2 regions of the Nitrosomonas limosa genome follow, and region 1 is predicted to be linked to the other one. Evidence: predicted binding sites of a transcription regulator. Region 1 holds the regulator's gene; the other holds the start of a gene.
What was found. The regulator FliA, encoded in region 1, starts transcription of late flagellar genes. The targets are predictions, from matches to a motif close to CTAAAGTTNNCNNAAANNNTGCCGATANNA.
Positions count from the first base shown of each region.

Region 2: the regulator FliA is predicted to act here: its motif matches at 2,422-2,451, upstream of ACV7NC_RS00710 (flagellin N-terminal helical domain-containing protein).

Region 1 covers NZ_CM135180.1:585,911-594,527, reverse strand. Annotated here, with positions in the region: gene flhB (flagellar biosynthesis protein FlhB) at 1-664, shown strand, start outside; gene flhA (flagellar biosynthesis protein FlhA) at 708-2,789, shown strand; gene flhF (flagellar biosynthesis protein FlhF) at 2,786-4,072, shown strand; gene ACV7NC_RS02670 (MinD/ParA family ATP-binding protein) at 4,065-4,961, shown strand; gene ACV7NC_RS02665 (RNA polymerase sigma factor FliA) at 4,968-5,684, shown strand; gene ACV7NC_RS02660 (flagellar motor protein) at 5,731-6,489, shown strand; gene motD (flagellar motor protein MotD) at 6,519-7,316, shown strand; gene ACV7NC_RS02650 (flagella synthesis protein FlgN) at 7,327-7,785, opposite strand; gene flgM (flagellar biosynthesis anti-sigma factor FlgM) at 7,785-8,090, opposite strand; gene ACV7NC_RS02640 (EI24 domain-containing protein) at 8,337-8,617, shown strand, end outside.
Region 2 covers NZ_CM135180.1:159,238-167,854, forward strand. Annotated here, with positions in the region: gene fliD (flagellar filament capping protein FliD) at 1-390, opposite strand, end outside; gene ACV7NC_RS00705 (flagellar protein FlaG) at 414-782, opposite strand; gene ACV7NC_RS00710 (flagellin N-terminal helical domain-containing protein) at 870-2,321, opposite strand; gene ACV7NC_RS00715 (histidine kinase) at 2,633-4,189, shown strand; gene ACV7NC_RS00720 (response regulator) at 4,206-4,838, shown strand; gene ACV7NC_RS00725 (diguanylate cyclase) at 4,938-6,641, shown strand; gene ACV7NC_RS00730 (GGDEF domain-containing protein) at 6,857-7,657, shown strand; gene ACV7NC_RS00735 (EAL and HDOD domain-containing protein) at 7,797-8,617, shown strand, end outside.

The sequences.
Region 1 (8,617 bases):
CGCGGCATTAGTCATTTGGTCGAACAAAGACACGGTGATGGCTTTGATGACCCTTCCGGTCGATCTCGGTGTCAGCCGCACCGGTGATTTTCTGGCAATGAGTTTTCTTGTGATCGTCGGCGCGATGATTCTGGTTGTTGCAATCGATATCCCCTACAAAATTTGGGAACATGCCAAACAATTGCGGATGACCAAAGAGGAAGTCCGTAAAGAATTCAAAGAAAGCGAAGGGGATCCATTTGTTAAGGCTCGCATCCGGAGCATTCAACGGGAAGCTGCGCGCCGCCGCATGATGGCGGAAGTGCCGAAAGCAGATGTCATTGTGACCAATCCGACGCATTATGCCGTGGCATTGCGTTATCAAAGCAACATGCGCGCGCCTAAAGTGGTTGCAAAAGGCGTGCATTTGCTGGCCGCACGGATCCGCGAAATCGCCCAGGAGAATCGCATTCCGATTCTGGAAGCACCGCCGTTGGCGCGGGCTTTATACCATCACGCCGAGCTAGAGAGTGAAATTCCGGAGAAACTGTACACGGCGGTCGCTGAGGTTCTGGCATATGTATTTCAGTTGCGGCGTTATCAAGAATATGGCGGTAAAGCTCCAAATCCGCCGGTTGATGTGCCCGTGCCACCGGAATTGGATCAAATGCAACAAACTGTTTAATCGTATTTTTTCGGATCATTTTATTTTGTTGGTTTAAATCATTATGAATGCTGCAGTGTCATTATCATCGTTGGCGAATGTTAATAATTTCAAGACCCTAGCCGGACCGGTCTTGATCATCATGATTCTGGCCATGATGGTATTGCCGTTGCCGCCTTTCGTGCTGGATTTGCTATTCACGTTCAATATTGCAGTGTCGATTATCGTGTTGATGGTAAGTCTCTATACTCGGAATCCGCTTGATTTTGCAGTTTTCCCGACGATTCTGCTAATTACCACATTGTTGAGACTGTCGCTGAATATCGCATCGACACGTGTTGTATTGCTTGATGGCCATACCGGCCCGGATGCCGCTGGAAAAGTTATTGAAGCATTCGGTCATTTCTTGGTCGGCGGTAATTATGCGGTTGGGTTGGTAGTCTTCATTATCCTGGTAGTTATCAACTTCGTTGTGATTACCAAGGGTGCAGGTCGTATTGCCGAGGTTAGTGCCCGCTTTACCTTGGATGCAATGCCCGGAAAGCAAATGGCGATCGATGCTGATTTGAACGCTGGGCTGATCGGTGAAGACGAAGCACGAAAACGCAGAGAAACCATTTCCAAGGAAGCCGACTTTTACGGCTCCATGGATGGTGCCAGTAAATTTGTGCGCGGCGATGCCATCGCTGGTGTCCTGATTATGCTGATCACTATCGTCGGAGGGCTGATAGTCGGAGTATTACAGCATGATCTGGATTTAAGCGTCGCTGCAAAAAATTATACGTTATTAACGATCGGCGACGGGTTGGTTGGTCAAATCCCATCGCTGGTTATTTCAACCGCTGCGGGTTTAGTAGTAAGCCGCGTCACAACCGATGAAGATTTGGGCGAACAAGTTTTAAGCCAACTGTTCAATCAACCTCACATTTTAATCATTACCGCTGCAATTCTAGGCATCATGGGGTTAATTCCCGGAATGCCGAATTTTGTTTTCCTGTTTATTGCCGCCATTTTAGGGGCATTGGCTTACTTAAAACAAAGAAATACCGAAGTACAGCCGGTTGTTCCTGTGCCCGCGGAAATTCCTTCATTGGAACGCTCGGATGCCAGCTGGGAAGATGTGACCCCGATTGATACGCTAGGGCTTGAGGTAGGCTACCGCTTGATTCCTTTGGTCGACAAAAATCAGCAAGGCGAATTACTCAAGAGAATTAATGGAATACGTAGAAAATTTGCGCAAGAAATCGGTTTTCTGCCACCAGTCATCCATATTCGCGATAACTTGGAATTGCGGCCCAATGCCTACCGTATCACCCTGAAAGGTTCAGTCATTGGTCAAGGAGAGTCATACTCCGGCATGTTCTTGGCGATAAATCCGGGCAGAGTAACCATGCAATTACCCGGTACCGTTACAAGCGATCCCGCTTTTGGGTTACCGGCCGTGTGGATCGAATCTTCATTACGTGAACAAGCACAGCTCAATGGTTATACCGTTGTCGATGCAAGTACGGTCGTTACCACTCATATCAATCACTTGATCCATGCGCATGCAGCCGAACTGTTAGGACGGCAGGAATTGCAGAAGCTGTTCGATCATTTGAATGTGCAGTTTCCCAAGCTTATTGAAGATTTGGTACCCAAGTTACTGCCACTATCGACGGTGCAAAAGGTTTTGCATCACTTACTCGAAGAGGATGTTCATATCCGGGATATGCGCACCATTATTGATGTGTTGACCGAGCATGCGGCAAAAACCCAGGATTCCATTGAGTTGACTGCCTTAGTCAGATCCGCGCTGGGCCGCGCCATTGTCGATCAATTCTTCCCAGCGGAGTCTGAAGTGCAAGTCATGAGCTTGCATCATGAATTGGAAAATTTGCTGATTCAAGTCATGCAAGGCAATGGCACCCAAGGTCCTGGAATGGAACCAGGATTAGCGGATACCCTGTTGAATGAGACTCGCGTTGCCGCGCAACAGCAAGAAAAACTGGGGTTACCAATGGTTTTGCTGGTGCCCGGAAGTATTCGCTTTCTAATGGCAAAATTTTTACGCCGCGCTTTCCCGCAGTTACGCGTGCTGTCGCATTCTGAAATTCCTGATTCCAAGAAAATTAAAATCACTTCCCTGGTTGGAGGTAATCAATGAAAGTAAAACGGTATATTGCATCGACTTCGCGTGAAGCGTTACGGCAAGTTAAGGAAGAGTTGGGCGAAGACGCCGTTATTTTATCCAACCGGAAAATCCGGAACGGGGTGGAAATCATGGCATTAGCCGATGCGGAGATGACTCATTTAGTGCAACAGGACGCGCCGCCCCCCGGTTTGTCTGCTCTGAACCGATATTATGAATCACAAAATGATTTCGCCGACACAGAGAGTTTCTCAAAGCCGGTGCCTGACAGCCCTGTGCAGCAACCATCACTGTATGATAATGACACGATTTCCGCAACATTTGCTCGCGACATTATTGCCGAGATTCAAGCGATGCGCAGTACTTTGGAAGATCAAATGGCAACAGTCGCTTGGGGGAATTTAACACAGCGCCGGCCGGATAAAATAAAACTGCTACGAACACTTCTGGATTGCGGTTTTAGTCCATTATTAGCGCGCCATTTGATGGGTAAATTGTCCGAAAATTTTGATTATGAGCAGAGCCTTAAACAAGCAATGTCAATTTTGTCGGCAAATCTTCGAACAGCAGCGAGTGACGACATGATTGAACAGGGCGGCATTTATGCGCTGGTCGGACCGACCGGTGTCGGTAAAACCACGACTACCGCAAAACTCGCAGCCCGTTGCGTGATCCGGCATGGCGCCGATAAAGTCGCGCTTCTCACTACCGACAGTTACCGGATCGGTGGTCATGAACAACTCAGAATTTATGGGCAACTGCTTGGAATTCCTGTTCGCAATATCAAAGATACAGAGGATTTGCAATTAACGCTCTCCGAATTGCGAAACAAGCATATGGTATTGATTGATACCGTCGGTATGAGTCAACGCGATCGCATGGTGGTGCAACAAATGTCTATGTTCAAGAATTGCGGCAGTGAAGTAAAGCGCATTCTGATATTGAGCGCTACTTGTAATGGCAAGACATTGGATGAAATTATTTCTGCTTACCAAGAGGAAGGGTTATCCGGCTGCATTATCACCAAGGTTGATGAAGCCGCAAGCCTGGGTGTGGTATTGGACGCGGCAATACGCCGAAAACTGGTCTTGCATTACGTCGCCAACGGACAAAAGGTTCCGGAAGATATTCACGCTGCACATTCACGCTATTTGGTACATCGCGCATTCAAATCGACTGCTAAGGATTCCGCTTTCACTTTGCAAGATGCGGAATTTGCCTTAATTATGGCTACCAAAGGCGATGCGGAGACGTTGCCATCCGTGGATAAATCGGTTGCAGGATTGGCATATGACTAGATTTATTCTTCAAGATCAAGCTGCGGGATTACGTCAGCTTACCGCTCTTCGAGCGCTGGAATCCGGGCGAGTATTTACTATCGCTGGGGGCAAAGCACGGGTGGGTAAAACCAGCGTTATCGTGAATCTGGCCTCCGCGTTGGCCCAGAACGGACAACGCGTGCTCCTAATCGATGAAAATCCCTGTCACAACAATATTTGCACGAGTTTTGGCATCAAAGCGCGATTTGATTTGTTGCATGTGATTCATCGCGATAAGCGTTTGGAACAAGTGATTTTGCGCGGCCCGGACAATATCTCCATTCTATCCGCGATGCGTGGTATTCAGGCTTTAAACAAACTGAATCCTCTTGAACAGAATTGGCTTGTCAAGAGTTTTTCAGAGCTTGCCGATACAGTTGACATTGTATTAATTGATACTGCAATGACAGGAACAACGCATGTTTTACCACTAAGCCTGGCATCGGAACAGATTCTGATTGTGATTTCAGGATCTGTTGCGTCTCTGACAGGCGCTTATGCGCTCATCAAAATCATGAGCCAGGAATATTCCAGACAACATTTTCTTATCTTAGTTAACCGGGTTGATTCCGAAACCGAGTCTTTAGCGATATACCAGAATTTATACAAAGTCGCCCGGCAATATCTTTCCGCTTCACTCGAATATGTCGGTTACATACCGAATGATGACAAGCTGCATTACTCGACGCAGTTATGCAAATCAATCTTGTCAACTTACCCAAATTCTCAGGCTGCCGAGTGTTTTAGACATCTTGCTCAAAACATTCTGCGTTCGGCGTGTCCGGATCGGTATGACGGAGGAGTTGATGGTTTTATGCAACGGTTAATTCGAACAAGCCTATTAAGTATGGACAATTTTACGGTGTGAATGACTATGTATACTGCGACTGGAACCAAAACGATTGATAAAGAGCAATTTATCGTTGAATTTACACCTCTGGTGAAGCGGATTGCTTATCATATGATGACTCGACTTCCTGCAAGTGTGCAAGTCGACGACCTTATTCAAGCCGGAATGATCGGATTACTCGATGCGATTAACCGCTATGAAGGTTCTTACGGACGCCAATTTGAAAGTTACGCGGCGCAGCGCATCCGTGGATCAATCCTGGATGAATTACGCGAGGCGGATTGGTTACCTCGAAGTATACGCAAGAAAATGCGGCGTATCGAGGCAGCCGTGAATTTATTAGAGCAACGCAACGGATGCGCACCCAGCGAGCAAGATCTGGCGAACGAGCTCGAAATGTCTTTGGATGAATACCACGAAACCCTGCAAAGTGCCCGCGGCGCTCAACTAATTTATTATGAGGATTTTCAGCAAGAGGACGAAGAGCCGTTCTTGGATCGGCTATTCGTGAACTCCGAGGGCGATCCCCTCAACGCTTTGCTGGATGATAATTTTCGTAGCCTTTTGATTACTGCGATTGATAATCTGCCCCCAAGAGAAAAACAGGTTATGGGTATGCATTACGAGCAGGAGATGAATTTACGGGAAATCGGCGAAGTACTCGGCGTGAGTGAATCACGGGTTTGTCAATTGCATACTCAGGCTGTTGCAAGGTTACGCAGCCGCTTAAGAAATATTTGAGTCGTTGAGCCGATTCGATTATCCAGTGAATTAATTGGATTTCGCAATGAATAAAAAAGCGAAGATGGATTTCAACAGTGTCGGCGGTATTGCGTTAGCGTTTATTGCAATCATTGGCGGGCAAATTCTCGAAGGAGGGCATGTCGGCTCACTGCTGCAGCTAGCAGCTTTTTGTATCGTTGCCGGGGGCACGGCAGGCGCAGTGTTGCTGCAAAGCCCGATGAAAGTATTTGTGAATGGAATCAGAATGAGTGTTTGGGTCATTTACCCTCCAGAATATTCCCCACAAAATTTAATAAAGCAGATTGTTAACTGGTCGCATATTTCAAGAAAAGAAGGATTGTTGGCGTTGGAATCCTATGTTTCTACAGTCAAAGATCCGTTCACAAAAAAAGGGCTACAGTTATTAGCCGACGGGAGCACTCCGGAAAAATTAAGAGAAATTCTGGAAATCGACATTTTGACTCTAGAAACATATCAACGGCAATCCGCCAAGATTTGGGAAGCTGCAGGCGGTTACGCTCCAACTATCGGGATATTGGGAGCCGTATTGGGTCTGATTCACGTGATGGAGAATTTATCTGATCCCAGTATTTTAGGAACAGGCATTGCGGTTGCCTTTGTGGCGACGATATATGGCGTAGGACTGGCCAATCTGATTTTCCTGCCAATTGCTAATAAACTTAAAAGCATCATCAACGACCATGTAACCATGCACGAATTATTGGTAGACGGCTTCGTCGCGATTGCCAATGGTGAGAACCCTCGATTTATCGAGAATCGCTTAAAAGGATATTTTGTGTAAATCGAATAATTTCGAGCGTTAAAAATTGTATGTTAAAAAAAAGAGCCGGCAGAATTGAAGAATCACAAGAGAATCATGAGCGATGGCTCGTGTCGTACTCGGATTTTATTACACTTTTATTTGCTTTCTTCGTAGTGATGTATGCTGTTTCATCAGTTAACGAAGGTAAATATCGGGTACTCAGCTCTTCTATCGTAAATGCGTTTAAAAGTAACAATTCACCTGCATCAGTAACATCTACGCAACCAAATGAATTTTCTGCTTTGCAAAATCAGCACCCGAATAGCGGCGCTCCAATCAAATTGATCGATCATCCTGGAGTCAATAGGGAAAAAAAACAGGAAAAAATGAAGGGGATGGCTAAAAACATTCTTAATGCTCTAGAGCCATTAGTGGAAGATGGTCAAGTAAGGGTAACTCAAAGTGCCTTGGGAATTACTGTTGAAATTAATGCAAGTGTTCTGTTTTCTCCTGGACAAGCTAAACTTGCGGAGAGTTCCAGCCTTACCCTTCAGGCGGTTGCGAATGTCATCAAAGGACACGAACACGATATTCATGTTGAAGGACATACCGACAATGTGCCGATCAATACCGAAAGTTTTCCTTCAAATTGGGAATTGTCATCGGCTCGTGCCAGTAGCGTAATCCGACTATTTATCGAGAATGGTGTTGAAGCGCATAGATTGACTGCAATTGGATATGGCGAGAATAGACCGCTAGAGAGTAATGAAACACCGGAAGGTAGAAAAAGAAATCGACGAGTAGCTATAATGATTTTATCGGCTGACCCCGATAAAATCATTGAAATTCCGATTGTTGAAGATTAACTCGTTAAGATTAAATACAGGGTTGGCCTTTAGGTCCATAACAAGAGACATTGCCCGCTGCACTGTGAATAGCAGCTAAGGCTCTTTGGTGATGCTGATATCGAGCAATAATAATTAGGCCGTTGGATTGATTAAGTTTTTTAGCAATCCAAGCTAGATCTAAAAGTTCGTTCCAAATATCTATAATTCTGTTCTGATCAGAATTTTGTTTAATCAGCAAATTATTCATACAGTTTTTGTCTAAATCAATGTCTTGCGTTTTCAAGTATTTTTCGCGTTGATCGTTAAATTGAGTTAGTATTTCAATTAATCGAGATTTCTCAGAGGAATAGAAATCAATTTCTTCAATTTTTCCTTCAATTAGCACTTGCTCTTCTTTTTTGAGTATTTCAATGAATGAGCGCAACGCCTTCATTTCTTCTAACAAAGTAGTTGATACTGAGATAAATGAATCCTGATACGAAGGCATTACGCTGCGCCTTTTTTCGAATGAATCAGTTCTTTCACGGTTTCAAGTAATCGGTCAGCAACAACTTCAGGATTAATTTGAAAGCTTCCTTCACTGATTGCTTGTTTAATCTCTTGAACACGTGCAGAATTCACGATTGAGCCTGAAGCAGAATTGCTATCGATATTTTGCAATTTTGCGACATTTGGGCTCAAGTGCACATTATTTTCTTGCTCAGCTGTAGTATTAGGAGTGAGGTCCGTGCGTCTTTTTCCATCACTGACAGATACAGTTGAAACTGGCTGTAATGATTTATCAATTTTCATTTTTTAACCCTCATAACGATTTTTTCTGCATTTTGTATCGACATTTTTATGTAGAACTTTAGTATTCAATGTAATTCCATATGTGTTTTGATAAATTAGAGAGATCATTTTCGTGATAATGTTGTTTACGATAAAATTACGATTAAATTTAGCAATTTAAGAATCTTTAACAAAGTTTTTGTAAGTTATTGATTTAATATTATTGTCATAACTATTAAAATCATCAACAATCTCAATTAATTTGAAATGACCTTCGTAACAAAAGCAATCGTAAGCGCATTTCGTGATTTGATGCGATTTAGAATCGCTTGGATCATTTTGTGGCCAATTATAACTTCAATTCTCTTCTGGCTTCTTGTCGGATATTTTTTTTACGATATTTTCTCCGGATGGATTCATGTCGTTCTGAATGAAACAAAAATTTTTGAATGGATTAAAAATTTGGAATCAGATTGGCTCGAATCTTTCATTCTGGTAGTAATCGACATATTGATATTTATTCCACTTGTTGTCATTACTACATTAAT
Region 2 (8,617 bases), 430 kb from region 1:
GGTTCCAAATTGTATGGTAATGGTGCCGCTTCCGACGTTTGCATCAGTTGTGGAAAAATTGGCGGATTTTAATTTTTGCGCTTGTGCGAGAGCCTGAATTTCGATCGAATGACTCCCCGTTACCGCAGCAGATGTTGCACTGACATTAGCTAATGTGTTATCGGTAATACTTGCCGATATTGCGTTAAATTTTGCCGGGCTCGAGAGTGCAGTAAGGCTATTTTGAAATGAAGATAACGCTCCCTTCAAGCTGCCGAATGCGGTTAATTGTGTTTGTTGCTTAGCTTCTTTGCTATCAAGTGCAGTAAGTGGGCGGCTTTCCGCTTGCATTAATTTGCTAACGATTCCGTTAATATCTAAACCTGATCCAATTCCTGGTGATGCTAGCATTTGAAAACTTCACCTATATTTAATTATGCCTTGCCGTTGAACAGCAGACCTTGAACTTTATCTAGTGTACGTGCGATCTTAACTGCTTCTTCTGTTGGAATCTGCCGGATAACTTCCTCGGTATGTACGTCCATTACTTTGATAATTGTTTTTCCAGTATCTTCATCAATCGAAAACCGCAAATTTTGTGCCAGATTATTGACAGTCCCTTGAATTTTTTGGACGGCTTGTTTTACTTGTTCTGCGGATTCCACAATATTGCCAATTTTTGATCCTACGATTGGGACAGCTGATGCGGCACTTTCCGTGCTTGATCCTGACACTTTTCTGGCGGCTGTTGTTAATGGTGGAACAGGCGAAGAATTGGTTCCATTTAATTGATTGATAGTCATGATCTGACTCCTTATTGCTGAAAGAGCATGGATTCTATTGGTTTCCGGGCTCTTCCAGCTGTTTTTAAAGCAATTTTAAGTTTGTTTTTAACGTAATAAAGAGAGTACGTTGTTAGGCAGTGAATTTGCTTGTGCCAGTATTGCAACACCAGCTTGTTGCAGAATTTGCCCGCGCGTAAGGTTTGCTGATTCTGCAGCAAAGTCGGCATCTTGAATCCGGCTGCGAGAAGCTGAGAGATTTTCAGATGCGGTTTGCAGGTTTGCAATCGTTGAACTAAAGCGATTTTGAATCGCACCCAAGTCACCACGTGAGCTGTTAATGGATTTTAATGCTTCGTCCAATGTTCTGATCGCTGTTTGTGCGTTGGTTGCAGAAGAAATATCTAAAGTGGCAACCGAGTTAAAAGAACTGGAGGTGGCGCCAAATTCAGTGGCGTTACTACCCGCAGCAGTTATCTGCCCGAAGGAACTCGTAAGTTCAACAGTACCCGTGACGGTTGATGAGTCATTACCACCACTGGTTAGTGTTCGTGTAGTTGAACCGGCGACGATATCAGCAGTTTCAGTGCCATTTGTGAAATCTGCTAATACGATGTCTCGACCATCAGCGGTTGACAGGGTAATTACCGATTTATCAGTCGCAGAAGCGAATGAGGCGGTGACGCCGGTAGTGGATTGCAATCCGTTAATAGCGGAAGCCAAACCACTTAGATCAGAGGTATCAGTTACTGAAGCAGAAACTGTGCTGCCATTGATTGTTAGCGCAGTAGTGCCAGTTCCTGATAAATTACCAAGAGTGGCACTGTTGGATGCGGTTGCTGTGATACCAATATCGGAAGCAGCTGTATTGATGGCGGCAGCAATGGCTTTTGCATCGGATCCAACCAAATAGCTGATGTTGCCGGTGACTCCTTTGTTATTGGCAAGTGTTAAACCTGCCTCAACCGCTACACCATTGGCAGCAGCAGCAGCGGCAGCAGCGGTTGCTGTCCCCATTGCGGTACCATTAGTGGTCAGTATGTGGCTGCCTAATGCAGTTGCTCTTGCATCGGAAATTGATGCAATATTGATCGTTTGATTGGCATTAGCACCGACTTGGAAGCTTTGATTCAAGAACGAGCCGTCCAATAAGTTTAGGCCGTTAAATTGAGTTTGGCTGGCTACACGAGTAACTTCAGCGCTCAGTTGCGCAGCTTCAGCTTGGAGCGAAGCTCGATCGCCAGCACTATTGGTAGCATTCGCAGATTGAACGGCCAGCTCGCGGATACGTTGCAAGTTTGCTCCGATTTCACCTAACGCGCCTTCCGCTGTTTGTGAGAGAGAAATACCATCATTAGCATTTCGAACAGCTTGATTTAAACCGCGTATTTGTGAAGTCATCCTTTCAGAAATTGCGAGACCCGCCGCATCATCCTTGGCGCTATTAATTCGCAAGCCTGAAGATAAACGAGTTAATGAAGTATTTAATGCATTTTGTGAAGTGTTTAGGTTACGCTGCGCATTCAATGAGGCGACATTAGAGTTAATAATTTGTGGCATTTGGGTTCTCCTTTTTTCAACTATCTAGTTTAGGCACTATTGCCTTTAATACGCTGGCATGCCCCGCAATCCAAGAGGGTATACAACCACCGTTGCTTGCAGTTATCGGAAAGCGTTTTGAAAAGTTTAGGAATTTACCTTCATGATTTATATCTAATATTTGAATTAATAATGGAAATTCATGGTATAAAGTATGTTATAAATTGTGATTGTTTTGTAAAATCGAAAAAATATTCAGGTAGTTAATTGTGAATATTATTAGTTGACATGATATCGGCTTTGATGGATGAAGAACTCAGATGATTCGTGACATGACATTAAAAGTATTGATGATTGAATCCTCGGATGAGGATGTGACTCGGATTTTAGAAATCCTTGCTGAAGGTGGTTTTCAAACTGAATATGTGTGTGTCGTTACGATAAAAGATCTGGAAGCTGCACTTAAAGCGCAGGCTTGGGATGTAATTCTTTCTGAAAATAATTTGCCGCAACTCACCGCAAAACAAGTGCTTGGGATTGTTAAAAGAATTAAACCCGACATTCCACTGATAGTTGTATCCAATCAAGTGAGCGATGAAGCAGTCGAGTATCTGATGGGATTAGGTGCTTATGATTTTTTGACAAAAGCAGATCTAGCCAGATTAGTTCCTGTGATAAGACGAAGCATCAATGAATTTGAAAATAATCAGCGGTTTATTTCAACACAATCTGCACTGCAAAAAAGCGAAGAACTGTTTCAGGCTATTACATCCAATCTTCCGGGCGTTGTTTTTCAATTTCAATTGAATGCTAATCACCAGGCAAGTTTTTTATATGTGAGCGATGCCAGCGAAACCCTGTTAGGACTGTCGCCATCAATGCTGATTAGCAATCCTGGTTTATTTCCAGAATTGATTCTGACGGATGATCGAGTTTACTACGATCAATTGATGATGATATCAGCCAAACAACTTTCAACGTGGAATTGGGAAGGGTGTATTCAAGTTAAAGGTGATAGCGATATTAAGTGGATTAGCTTACGGGCAACACCCAGAAGAATGCCTGATGGTGCGACGCTTTGGGACGGTATTATGATTAATATTACCCGCAATAAACTCGCCGAACGTGAAATTGCCCGCTCCCGTGAACAACTTGCAGAATTGTCTTCATACCTGCAAAAAGTAAAAGAGCAGGAACGCGCCCGGATCGCAAGAGAGATTCATGACGATATTGGAGGGACATTAACGGCTATTAAATGTGAGTTATTTCCGTTCTTGGATTCAGCAGCCAGACCCATCGAATTTTATCAACAGAAGGCAAAATCCATTGAATCTCTCGTTGATCGTGTGATCGATAGCACGCGAAGGATTTCATTGGATTTACGGCCTGGAATTCTGGATTGTGGGATAGTTGCGGCGGTGCAGTGGCAAGCCAAGGAGTTTAGTAACCGAACGGGTATGGTTTGCCGGGTGTCCTGCAGCAGTGATGAAATTTCGATAGATTCGGATCTCTCAATTGCAATTTTCAGAATTTTCCAGGAGACTCTGACAAATATTTCCAAACATGCAAGCGCAACGCATATACAGGTCAAACTGGTCGAATTAGATAAGGTCGTTTTGCTCGAAGTTATTGATAATGGACTAGGAATTACCGATCTCGATATGGGAAAACATGAATCTTTCGGGATTCGTGGAATGCGTGAGCGCTGCCAGCAGTTAAAAGGGAATTTTCACATTATGGGAGAACCGGGAAAAGGTACCAAAGTGACAATCCTCATTCCTACCGAAAATTTGGACTATCAATCTGAATATGCGATCGAACCAAAAAATGATCCAGAGTTCTTGCAACCTGGAGCATCCAAAGTAAGAAAAAGAGCTGTAAGGCATTGAGAATCCGGGAGTCTACATGATAAGCGTGATGATAGCCGATGATCATGCAATTGTTCGTCAAGGCTTGAAGCAGATATTGAGCGAAACTGATGATATCAAGGTTACCGGTGAGGCGGAAACAGGTTTTCAAGCAATTAAAATTGCTCGGCAACATGATTTTGATGTCATGTTACTCGATATTTCCCTACCGGACAGGAATGGCATAGAGATTCTTAAACAGATTAAAAAAGATAAACCAAGCTTGGCAGTACTGATGCTCAGCATGCATAACGAACACGAATTTGCGATACGTGCATTAAAAGCTGGGGCGTCGGGTTATCTCAATAAGCAAAGCGCACCGGCTCAATTGGTAGTGGCAATTCGTCAGGTATCGACGGGTGATAAATATGTCAGTCCTGCAGTAGCGCAAGAATTAGCCAATATTATCAATACGGATGTTGATAAACCGCTATATACCACGCTATCCGATCGTGAGTATCAAACATTATGCTTTATCGCTGCGGGTAAAACACTCTCTGAAATTTCCGCGGAAATGTTTTTAAGTCCGAAAACAGTCAGTGTGTATCGTGCGCGTTTACTTGAGAAACTCAAGTTATCGAATAATTCAGAATTAATCCGCTACGCGATAAAGAATAAACTGGTTGAATGACTTTAAACCATCCATGAAATCAAGATATCTGCGTTGCAATCAATATTTTTCGAATACTGTGTAATCTGAATATGTTCATTTTCTTCTCTCTTGCATTCTATGAATCAGCTTAAAGAATCTAATCCGACTATTATCGCGCGTGAAACGCTACGTCAGTTAGCAGCGCTCAAAATTCCTCCAACACCGGATAATTATCTCAAGCTTTATTATCAGATTTCAGGCAACTCCGGGAAAAATGGAGATCCTGCTGATAATACTGCAGCAAGTTCGTCAAATCCGGTGAATAACCCGATATCAGAGAGTCCCGCTTGGGGCGATACCTTGGAAGCATTGTTAAAGCAATTAGAGAATAAAAAGGGTAGTTTAACAATTGCCAAGAAAAGGGAAGGCGTTAAACGAGTGCTTGCGAAATTCTCGAAAGATTCCGAGCAACTACACAATAAACTGAAGGCATTGGTAGATTCTTGGGGAGAATTGAATGTAGCGCCTACCGAATTACCCGAAAGTGATTTCCCCGAAAATTCTTCCTCACAAACTTCCCGGTTGAGTGCTCTGGATTCACAGGACGAGCAGCCTGTATCTGAGCAACGAGAGATGGGGAATGAGTTCTCAGACCAGTTGCGGGAATTGGTAGCGGAAATGATCGAGCAGATTGTGGCGAAACGGACAGATGATGCAAATTTGGCTGATGAGGTGAGAGCGCTGGCGCAACGGCTCCGAGGCGCACGCGACGAAACGGAAATGGAGAATTTTATCGATCTTTTTCGTGATTTTAGTCGTAGATTTGCGGATTATGATCAAGGCGCAGGGAAATTGCAGCAAGGCTTGCTCAAGCTGCTGAATATGCTGATGGACAGTACCGGTGAAATATTGGCGGAAGACCAATGGATCGGTACCAGGATCGGACAGTTGCGAGAAACAATTGCTAAACCGATAGATACACAAGTGATAAAGCAGGCCGAGCGGTATTTAGAAGAAATCACGCAACGGCAGGAAATTATCAAAAGCAATTTAAGTGAAGCCAAGTTGACCTTGAAGAAAATGGTGACTTCACTGATTACCAATATTGAGGGACTCACTGATACAACCGATGGATATCAGGCAAAGCTCGAGCACTATGTTGATACAATCAGTAAGACAGATGATATTAAAGAGCTGAATCAGTTGCTTGCATTGATTATGAGTGAAACCAAGGAAATGCAGAAAAGCACATCTGATTACCGCAACGATTTCTTGGCCGCTCGTGCCGAAGTCAGTTTGGCGCAAAGTAAAATCAATCAGCTCGAAACCGAATTGCAGGTGATGGGCGAAAAGGTGCATGAAGATCATCTCACCGGGATATTGAACCGTAGGGGCTTGGATAGTGCTTTTGAGCGGGAAGCCGCTCGCTCCCTCCGACATCAAGTGCCGTTATGTTATGCGCTTTTGGATATTGATAATTTTAAGCAATTGAACGATACACATGGCCATAAGGTCGGTGATGATGCGTTGGTTTATCTGGTTGAGTCGGTCAAAGATACCACGCGTCCGGAAGATATTGTATCGCGCTATGGTGGTGAGGAATTTGTCATTTTATTACCCAATACGAATCTTGAAGAAGGCGTTCAAATTCTATCCAGAATCCGGCGGAATTTGACTAAAAAATTTTTCTTGCATGAAAATAAGCGATTGCTAATCACTTTTAGCGCGGGTGTGGCGCAACTTCGCTCGGGTGAATCGCAGGAAGCTATATTCAAACGCGCCGATGAAGCACTCTATCGGGCAAAGAAAGGCGGTAAAAATCAAATCCTGATATCGGAATAGGTGATGTAACGCATTGTTTTATAATGTGAATAAAGTGTATGATTGCAAATGACACAGATTTCCCTTGTTATTCATTCAATTCATCCTGGTTTAGGTCTGTTAACTTTATGACCATGGCAGTCTATACCGGAATGGGTTCTCCTTCGCAATCCAACGAATTATTCCCCGAACTGGCGTAGCCTGGCATTCAATGCGGTCATTTGAGGAGAATAGCTATGCAAGGAGCTACCAAACAAGGGCAAAAAAGGATATTGCGGCTGGTTAAATCAACGGATGCTATGACAAGTGAGCGGAAACCTATGATTGATTCGGAAGATTACTATAAGCAAGTTGAACGCTATGCTGACCAGATTCGGAAAACACGAAATGCCGATGAAATCATTCGTATTCTTGATATGGTATTGACTGATACCAGAGGGTTGAGAGCCAACGATGAAGTGTTTGCGGCGCAAGAGCAAATTAAGCGAGCCGAGCAAAAAATTGAATCATTGAAAGACGAGATCGAGCAATTACGTGGGCTCGTGCAAACTGACCAAATGACCGGGGCGTTTAATCGACGCGGATTGGATGAAACCTTCGTTCGTGAGGCAGCACGCGCTGACCGGAATGCACAGTCGTTAGGTGTGGTTGTTATTGATTTGGATAATTTTAAGCAAATTAACGATAGCCTTGGTCACCAATCGGGTGACAGCATTCTGATTAATTTTGTTGCTGTAGCCAAAGAAACTTTACGCCCTACCGATATTGTCGCCCGTTTTGGCGGCGAAGAATTTGTGATTCTATTGCCTGACGTGGTCATGGAAGATGCCTTGACCATTATCCAGCGGCTGCAAAACAATTTGGCTAAGAGTCTCTCAATTCAAATCGATAACCAGCCAATGCCAGTGACATTCAGTGCCGGCGTGGCGCTACGATCATTCGGCGAACATCAGAATTCCGTAATCAGCCGGGCTGATAAAGCGCTTTATCAAGCAAAGCGAACCGGAAAAAATCGCGCAATTCCTGCGCTCGCATAACTAGACAACGCTATTAAACAATTCGCTATTCATGCTGGTTCGTGGCAATCTTTTCCTATGCGGAAGAGATTTTCGAGCATCCAGAAATAATAAGCGGATTTACTCTGAATAAAACAACGGGTTCATTGTGAGGAAATAGATGGAAGGCTTTTTTCTTGGGCGGCAACCAATCTTAGATCGTAACCAAAACTTGGTGGCGTTCGAATTGCTTTTCAGGCAAGAAGAAACGGACGAAGCGGCTACAATAACGAATGACCTATCGGCATCAGCCAATGTCATCATCAACGCCTATTGCCAGTTAGGCATTCAGAATGTGTTAGGTAAACTGCGTGGCTTTGTCAACGCGAACCCCGAATTGGTGATGAGCGACATCATCAGCTTGCTGCCAGCCAAGCATGTTGTCCTTGAAATCAGGGAGACAGAATTGATCACAGCAGAATTTCTGGCTCGATGCAACGACCTCAAGCAGAAAGGCTATCAATTCGCGCTCGATAATATCGTTGAAATAAATAGCAAGATTGAACAATTGCTCCCGATCGTCAGTGTTGTTAAAGTCAATGTCCTGGAAATAGAAAAACCGCAATTGACAAAACTGGTTTCAGATCTAAACCGGTGGCCGGTATTGCTATTGGCGCTCAAAGTTGAGAATCGCGAACAAGAAGCGCTATGTCGGCAATTAGGATTTCAAATGTTCCAAGGATATTATTTTGCCAAACCGGAAGTCATGGCGGTTAAAAGAGCTGATCCTGGAAAACTTGCACTGCTGAAGTTGTTGACATTAGCGATGGGTGATAGCGATGTCGAGGAGCTGGAAAAAGAATTTAAACACCAGCCCGGTCTCAGTTATAACCTGATGCGCATGGTTAACTCGGTTGCGAACGGTTTGCCGCAAAAGATCAATTCAATCAAGCATGCGATCATGATTCTGGGGCGTCAACAACTGCAACGATGGATTCAACT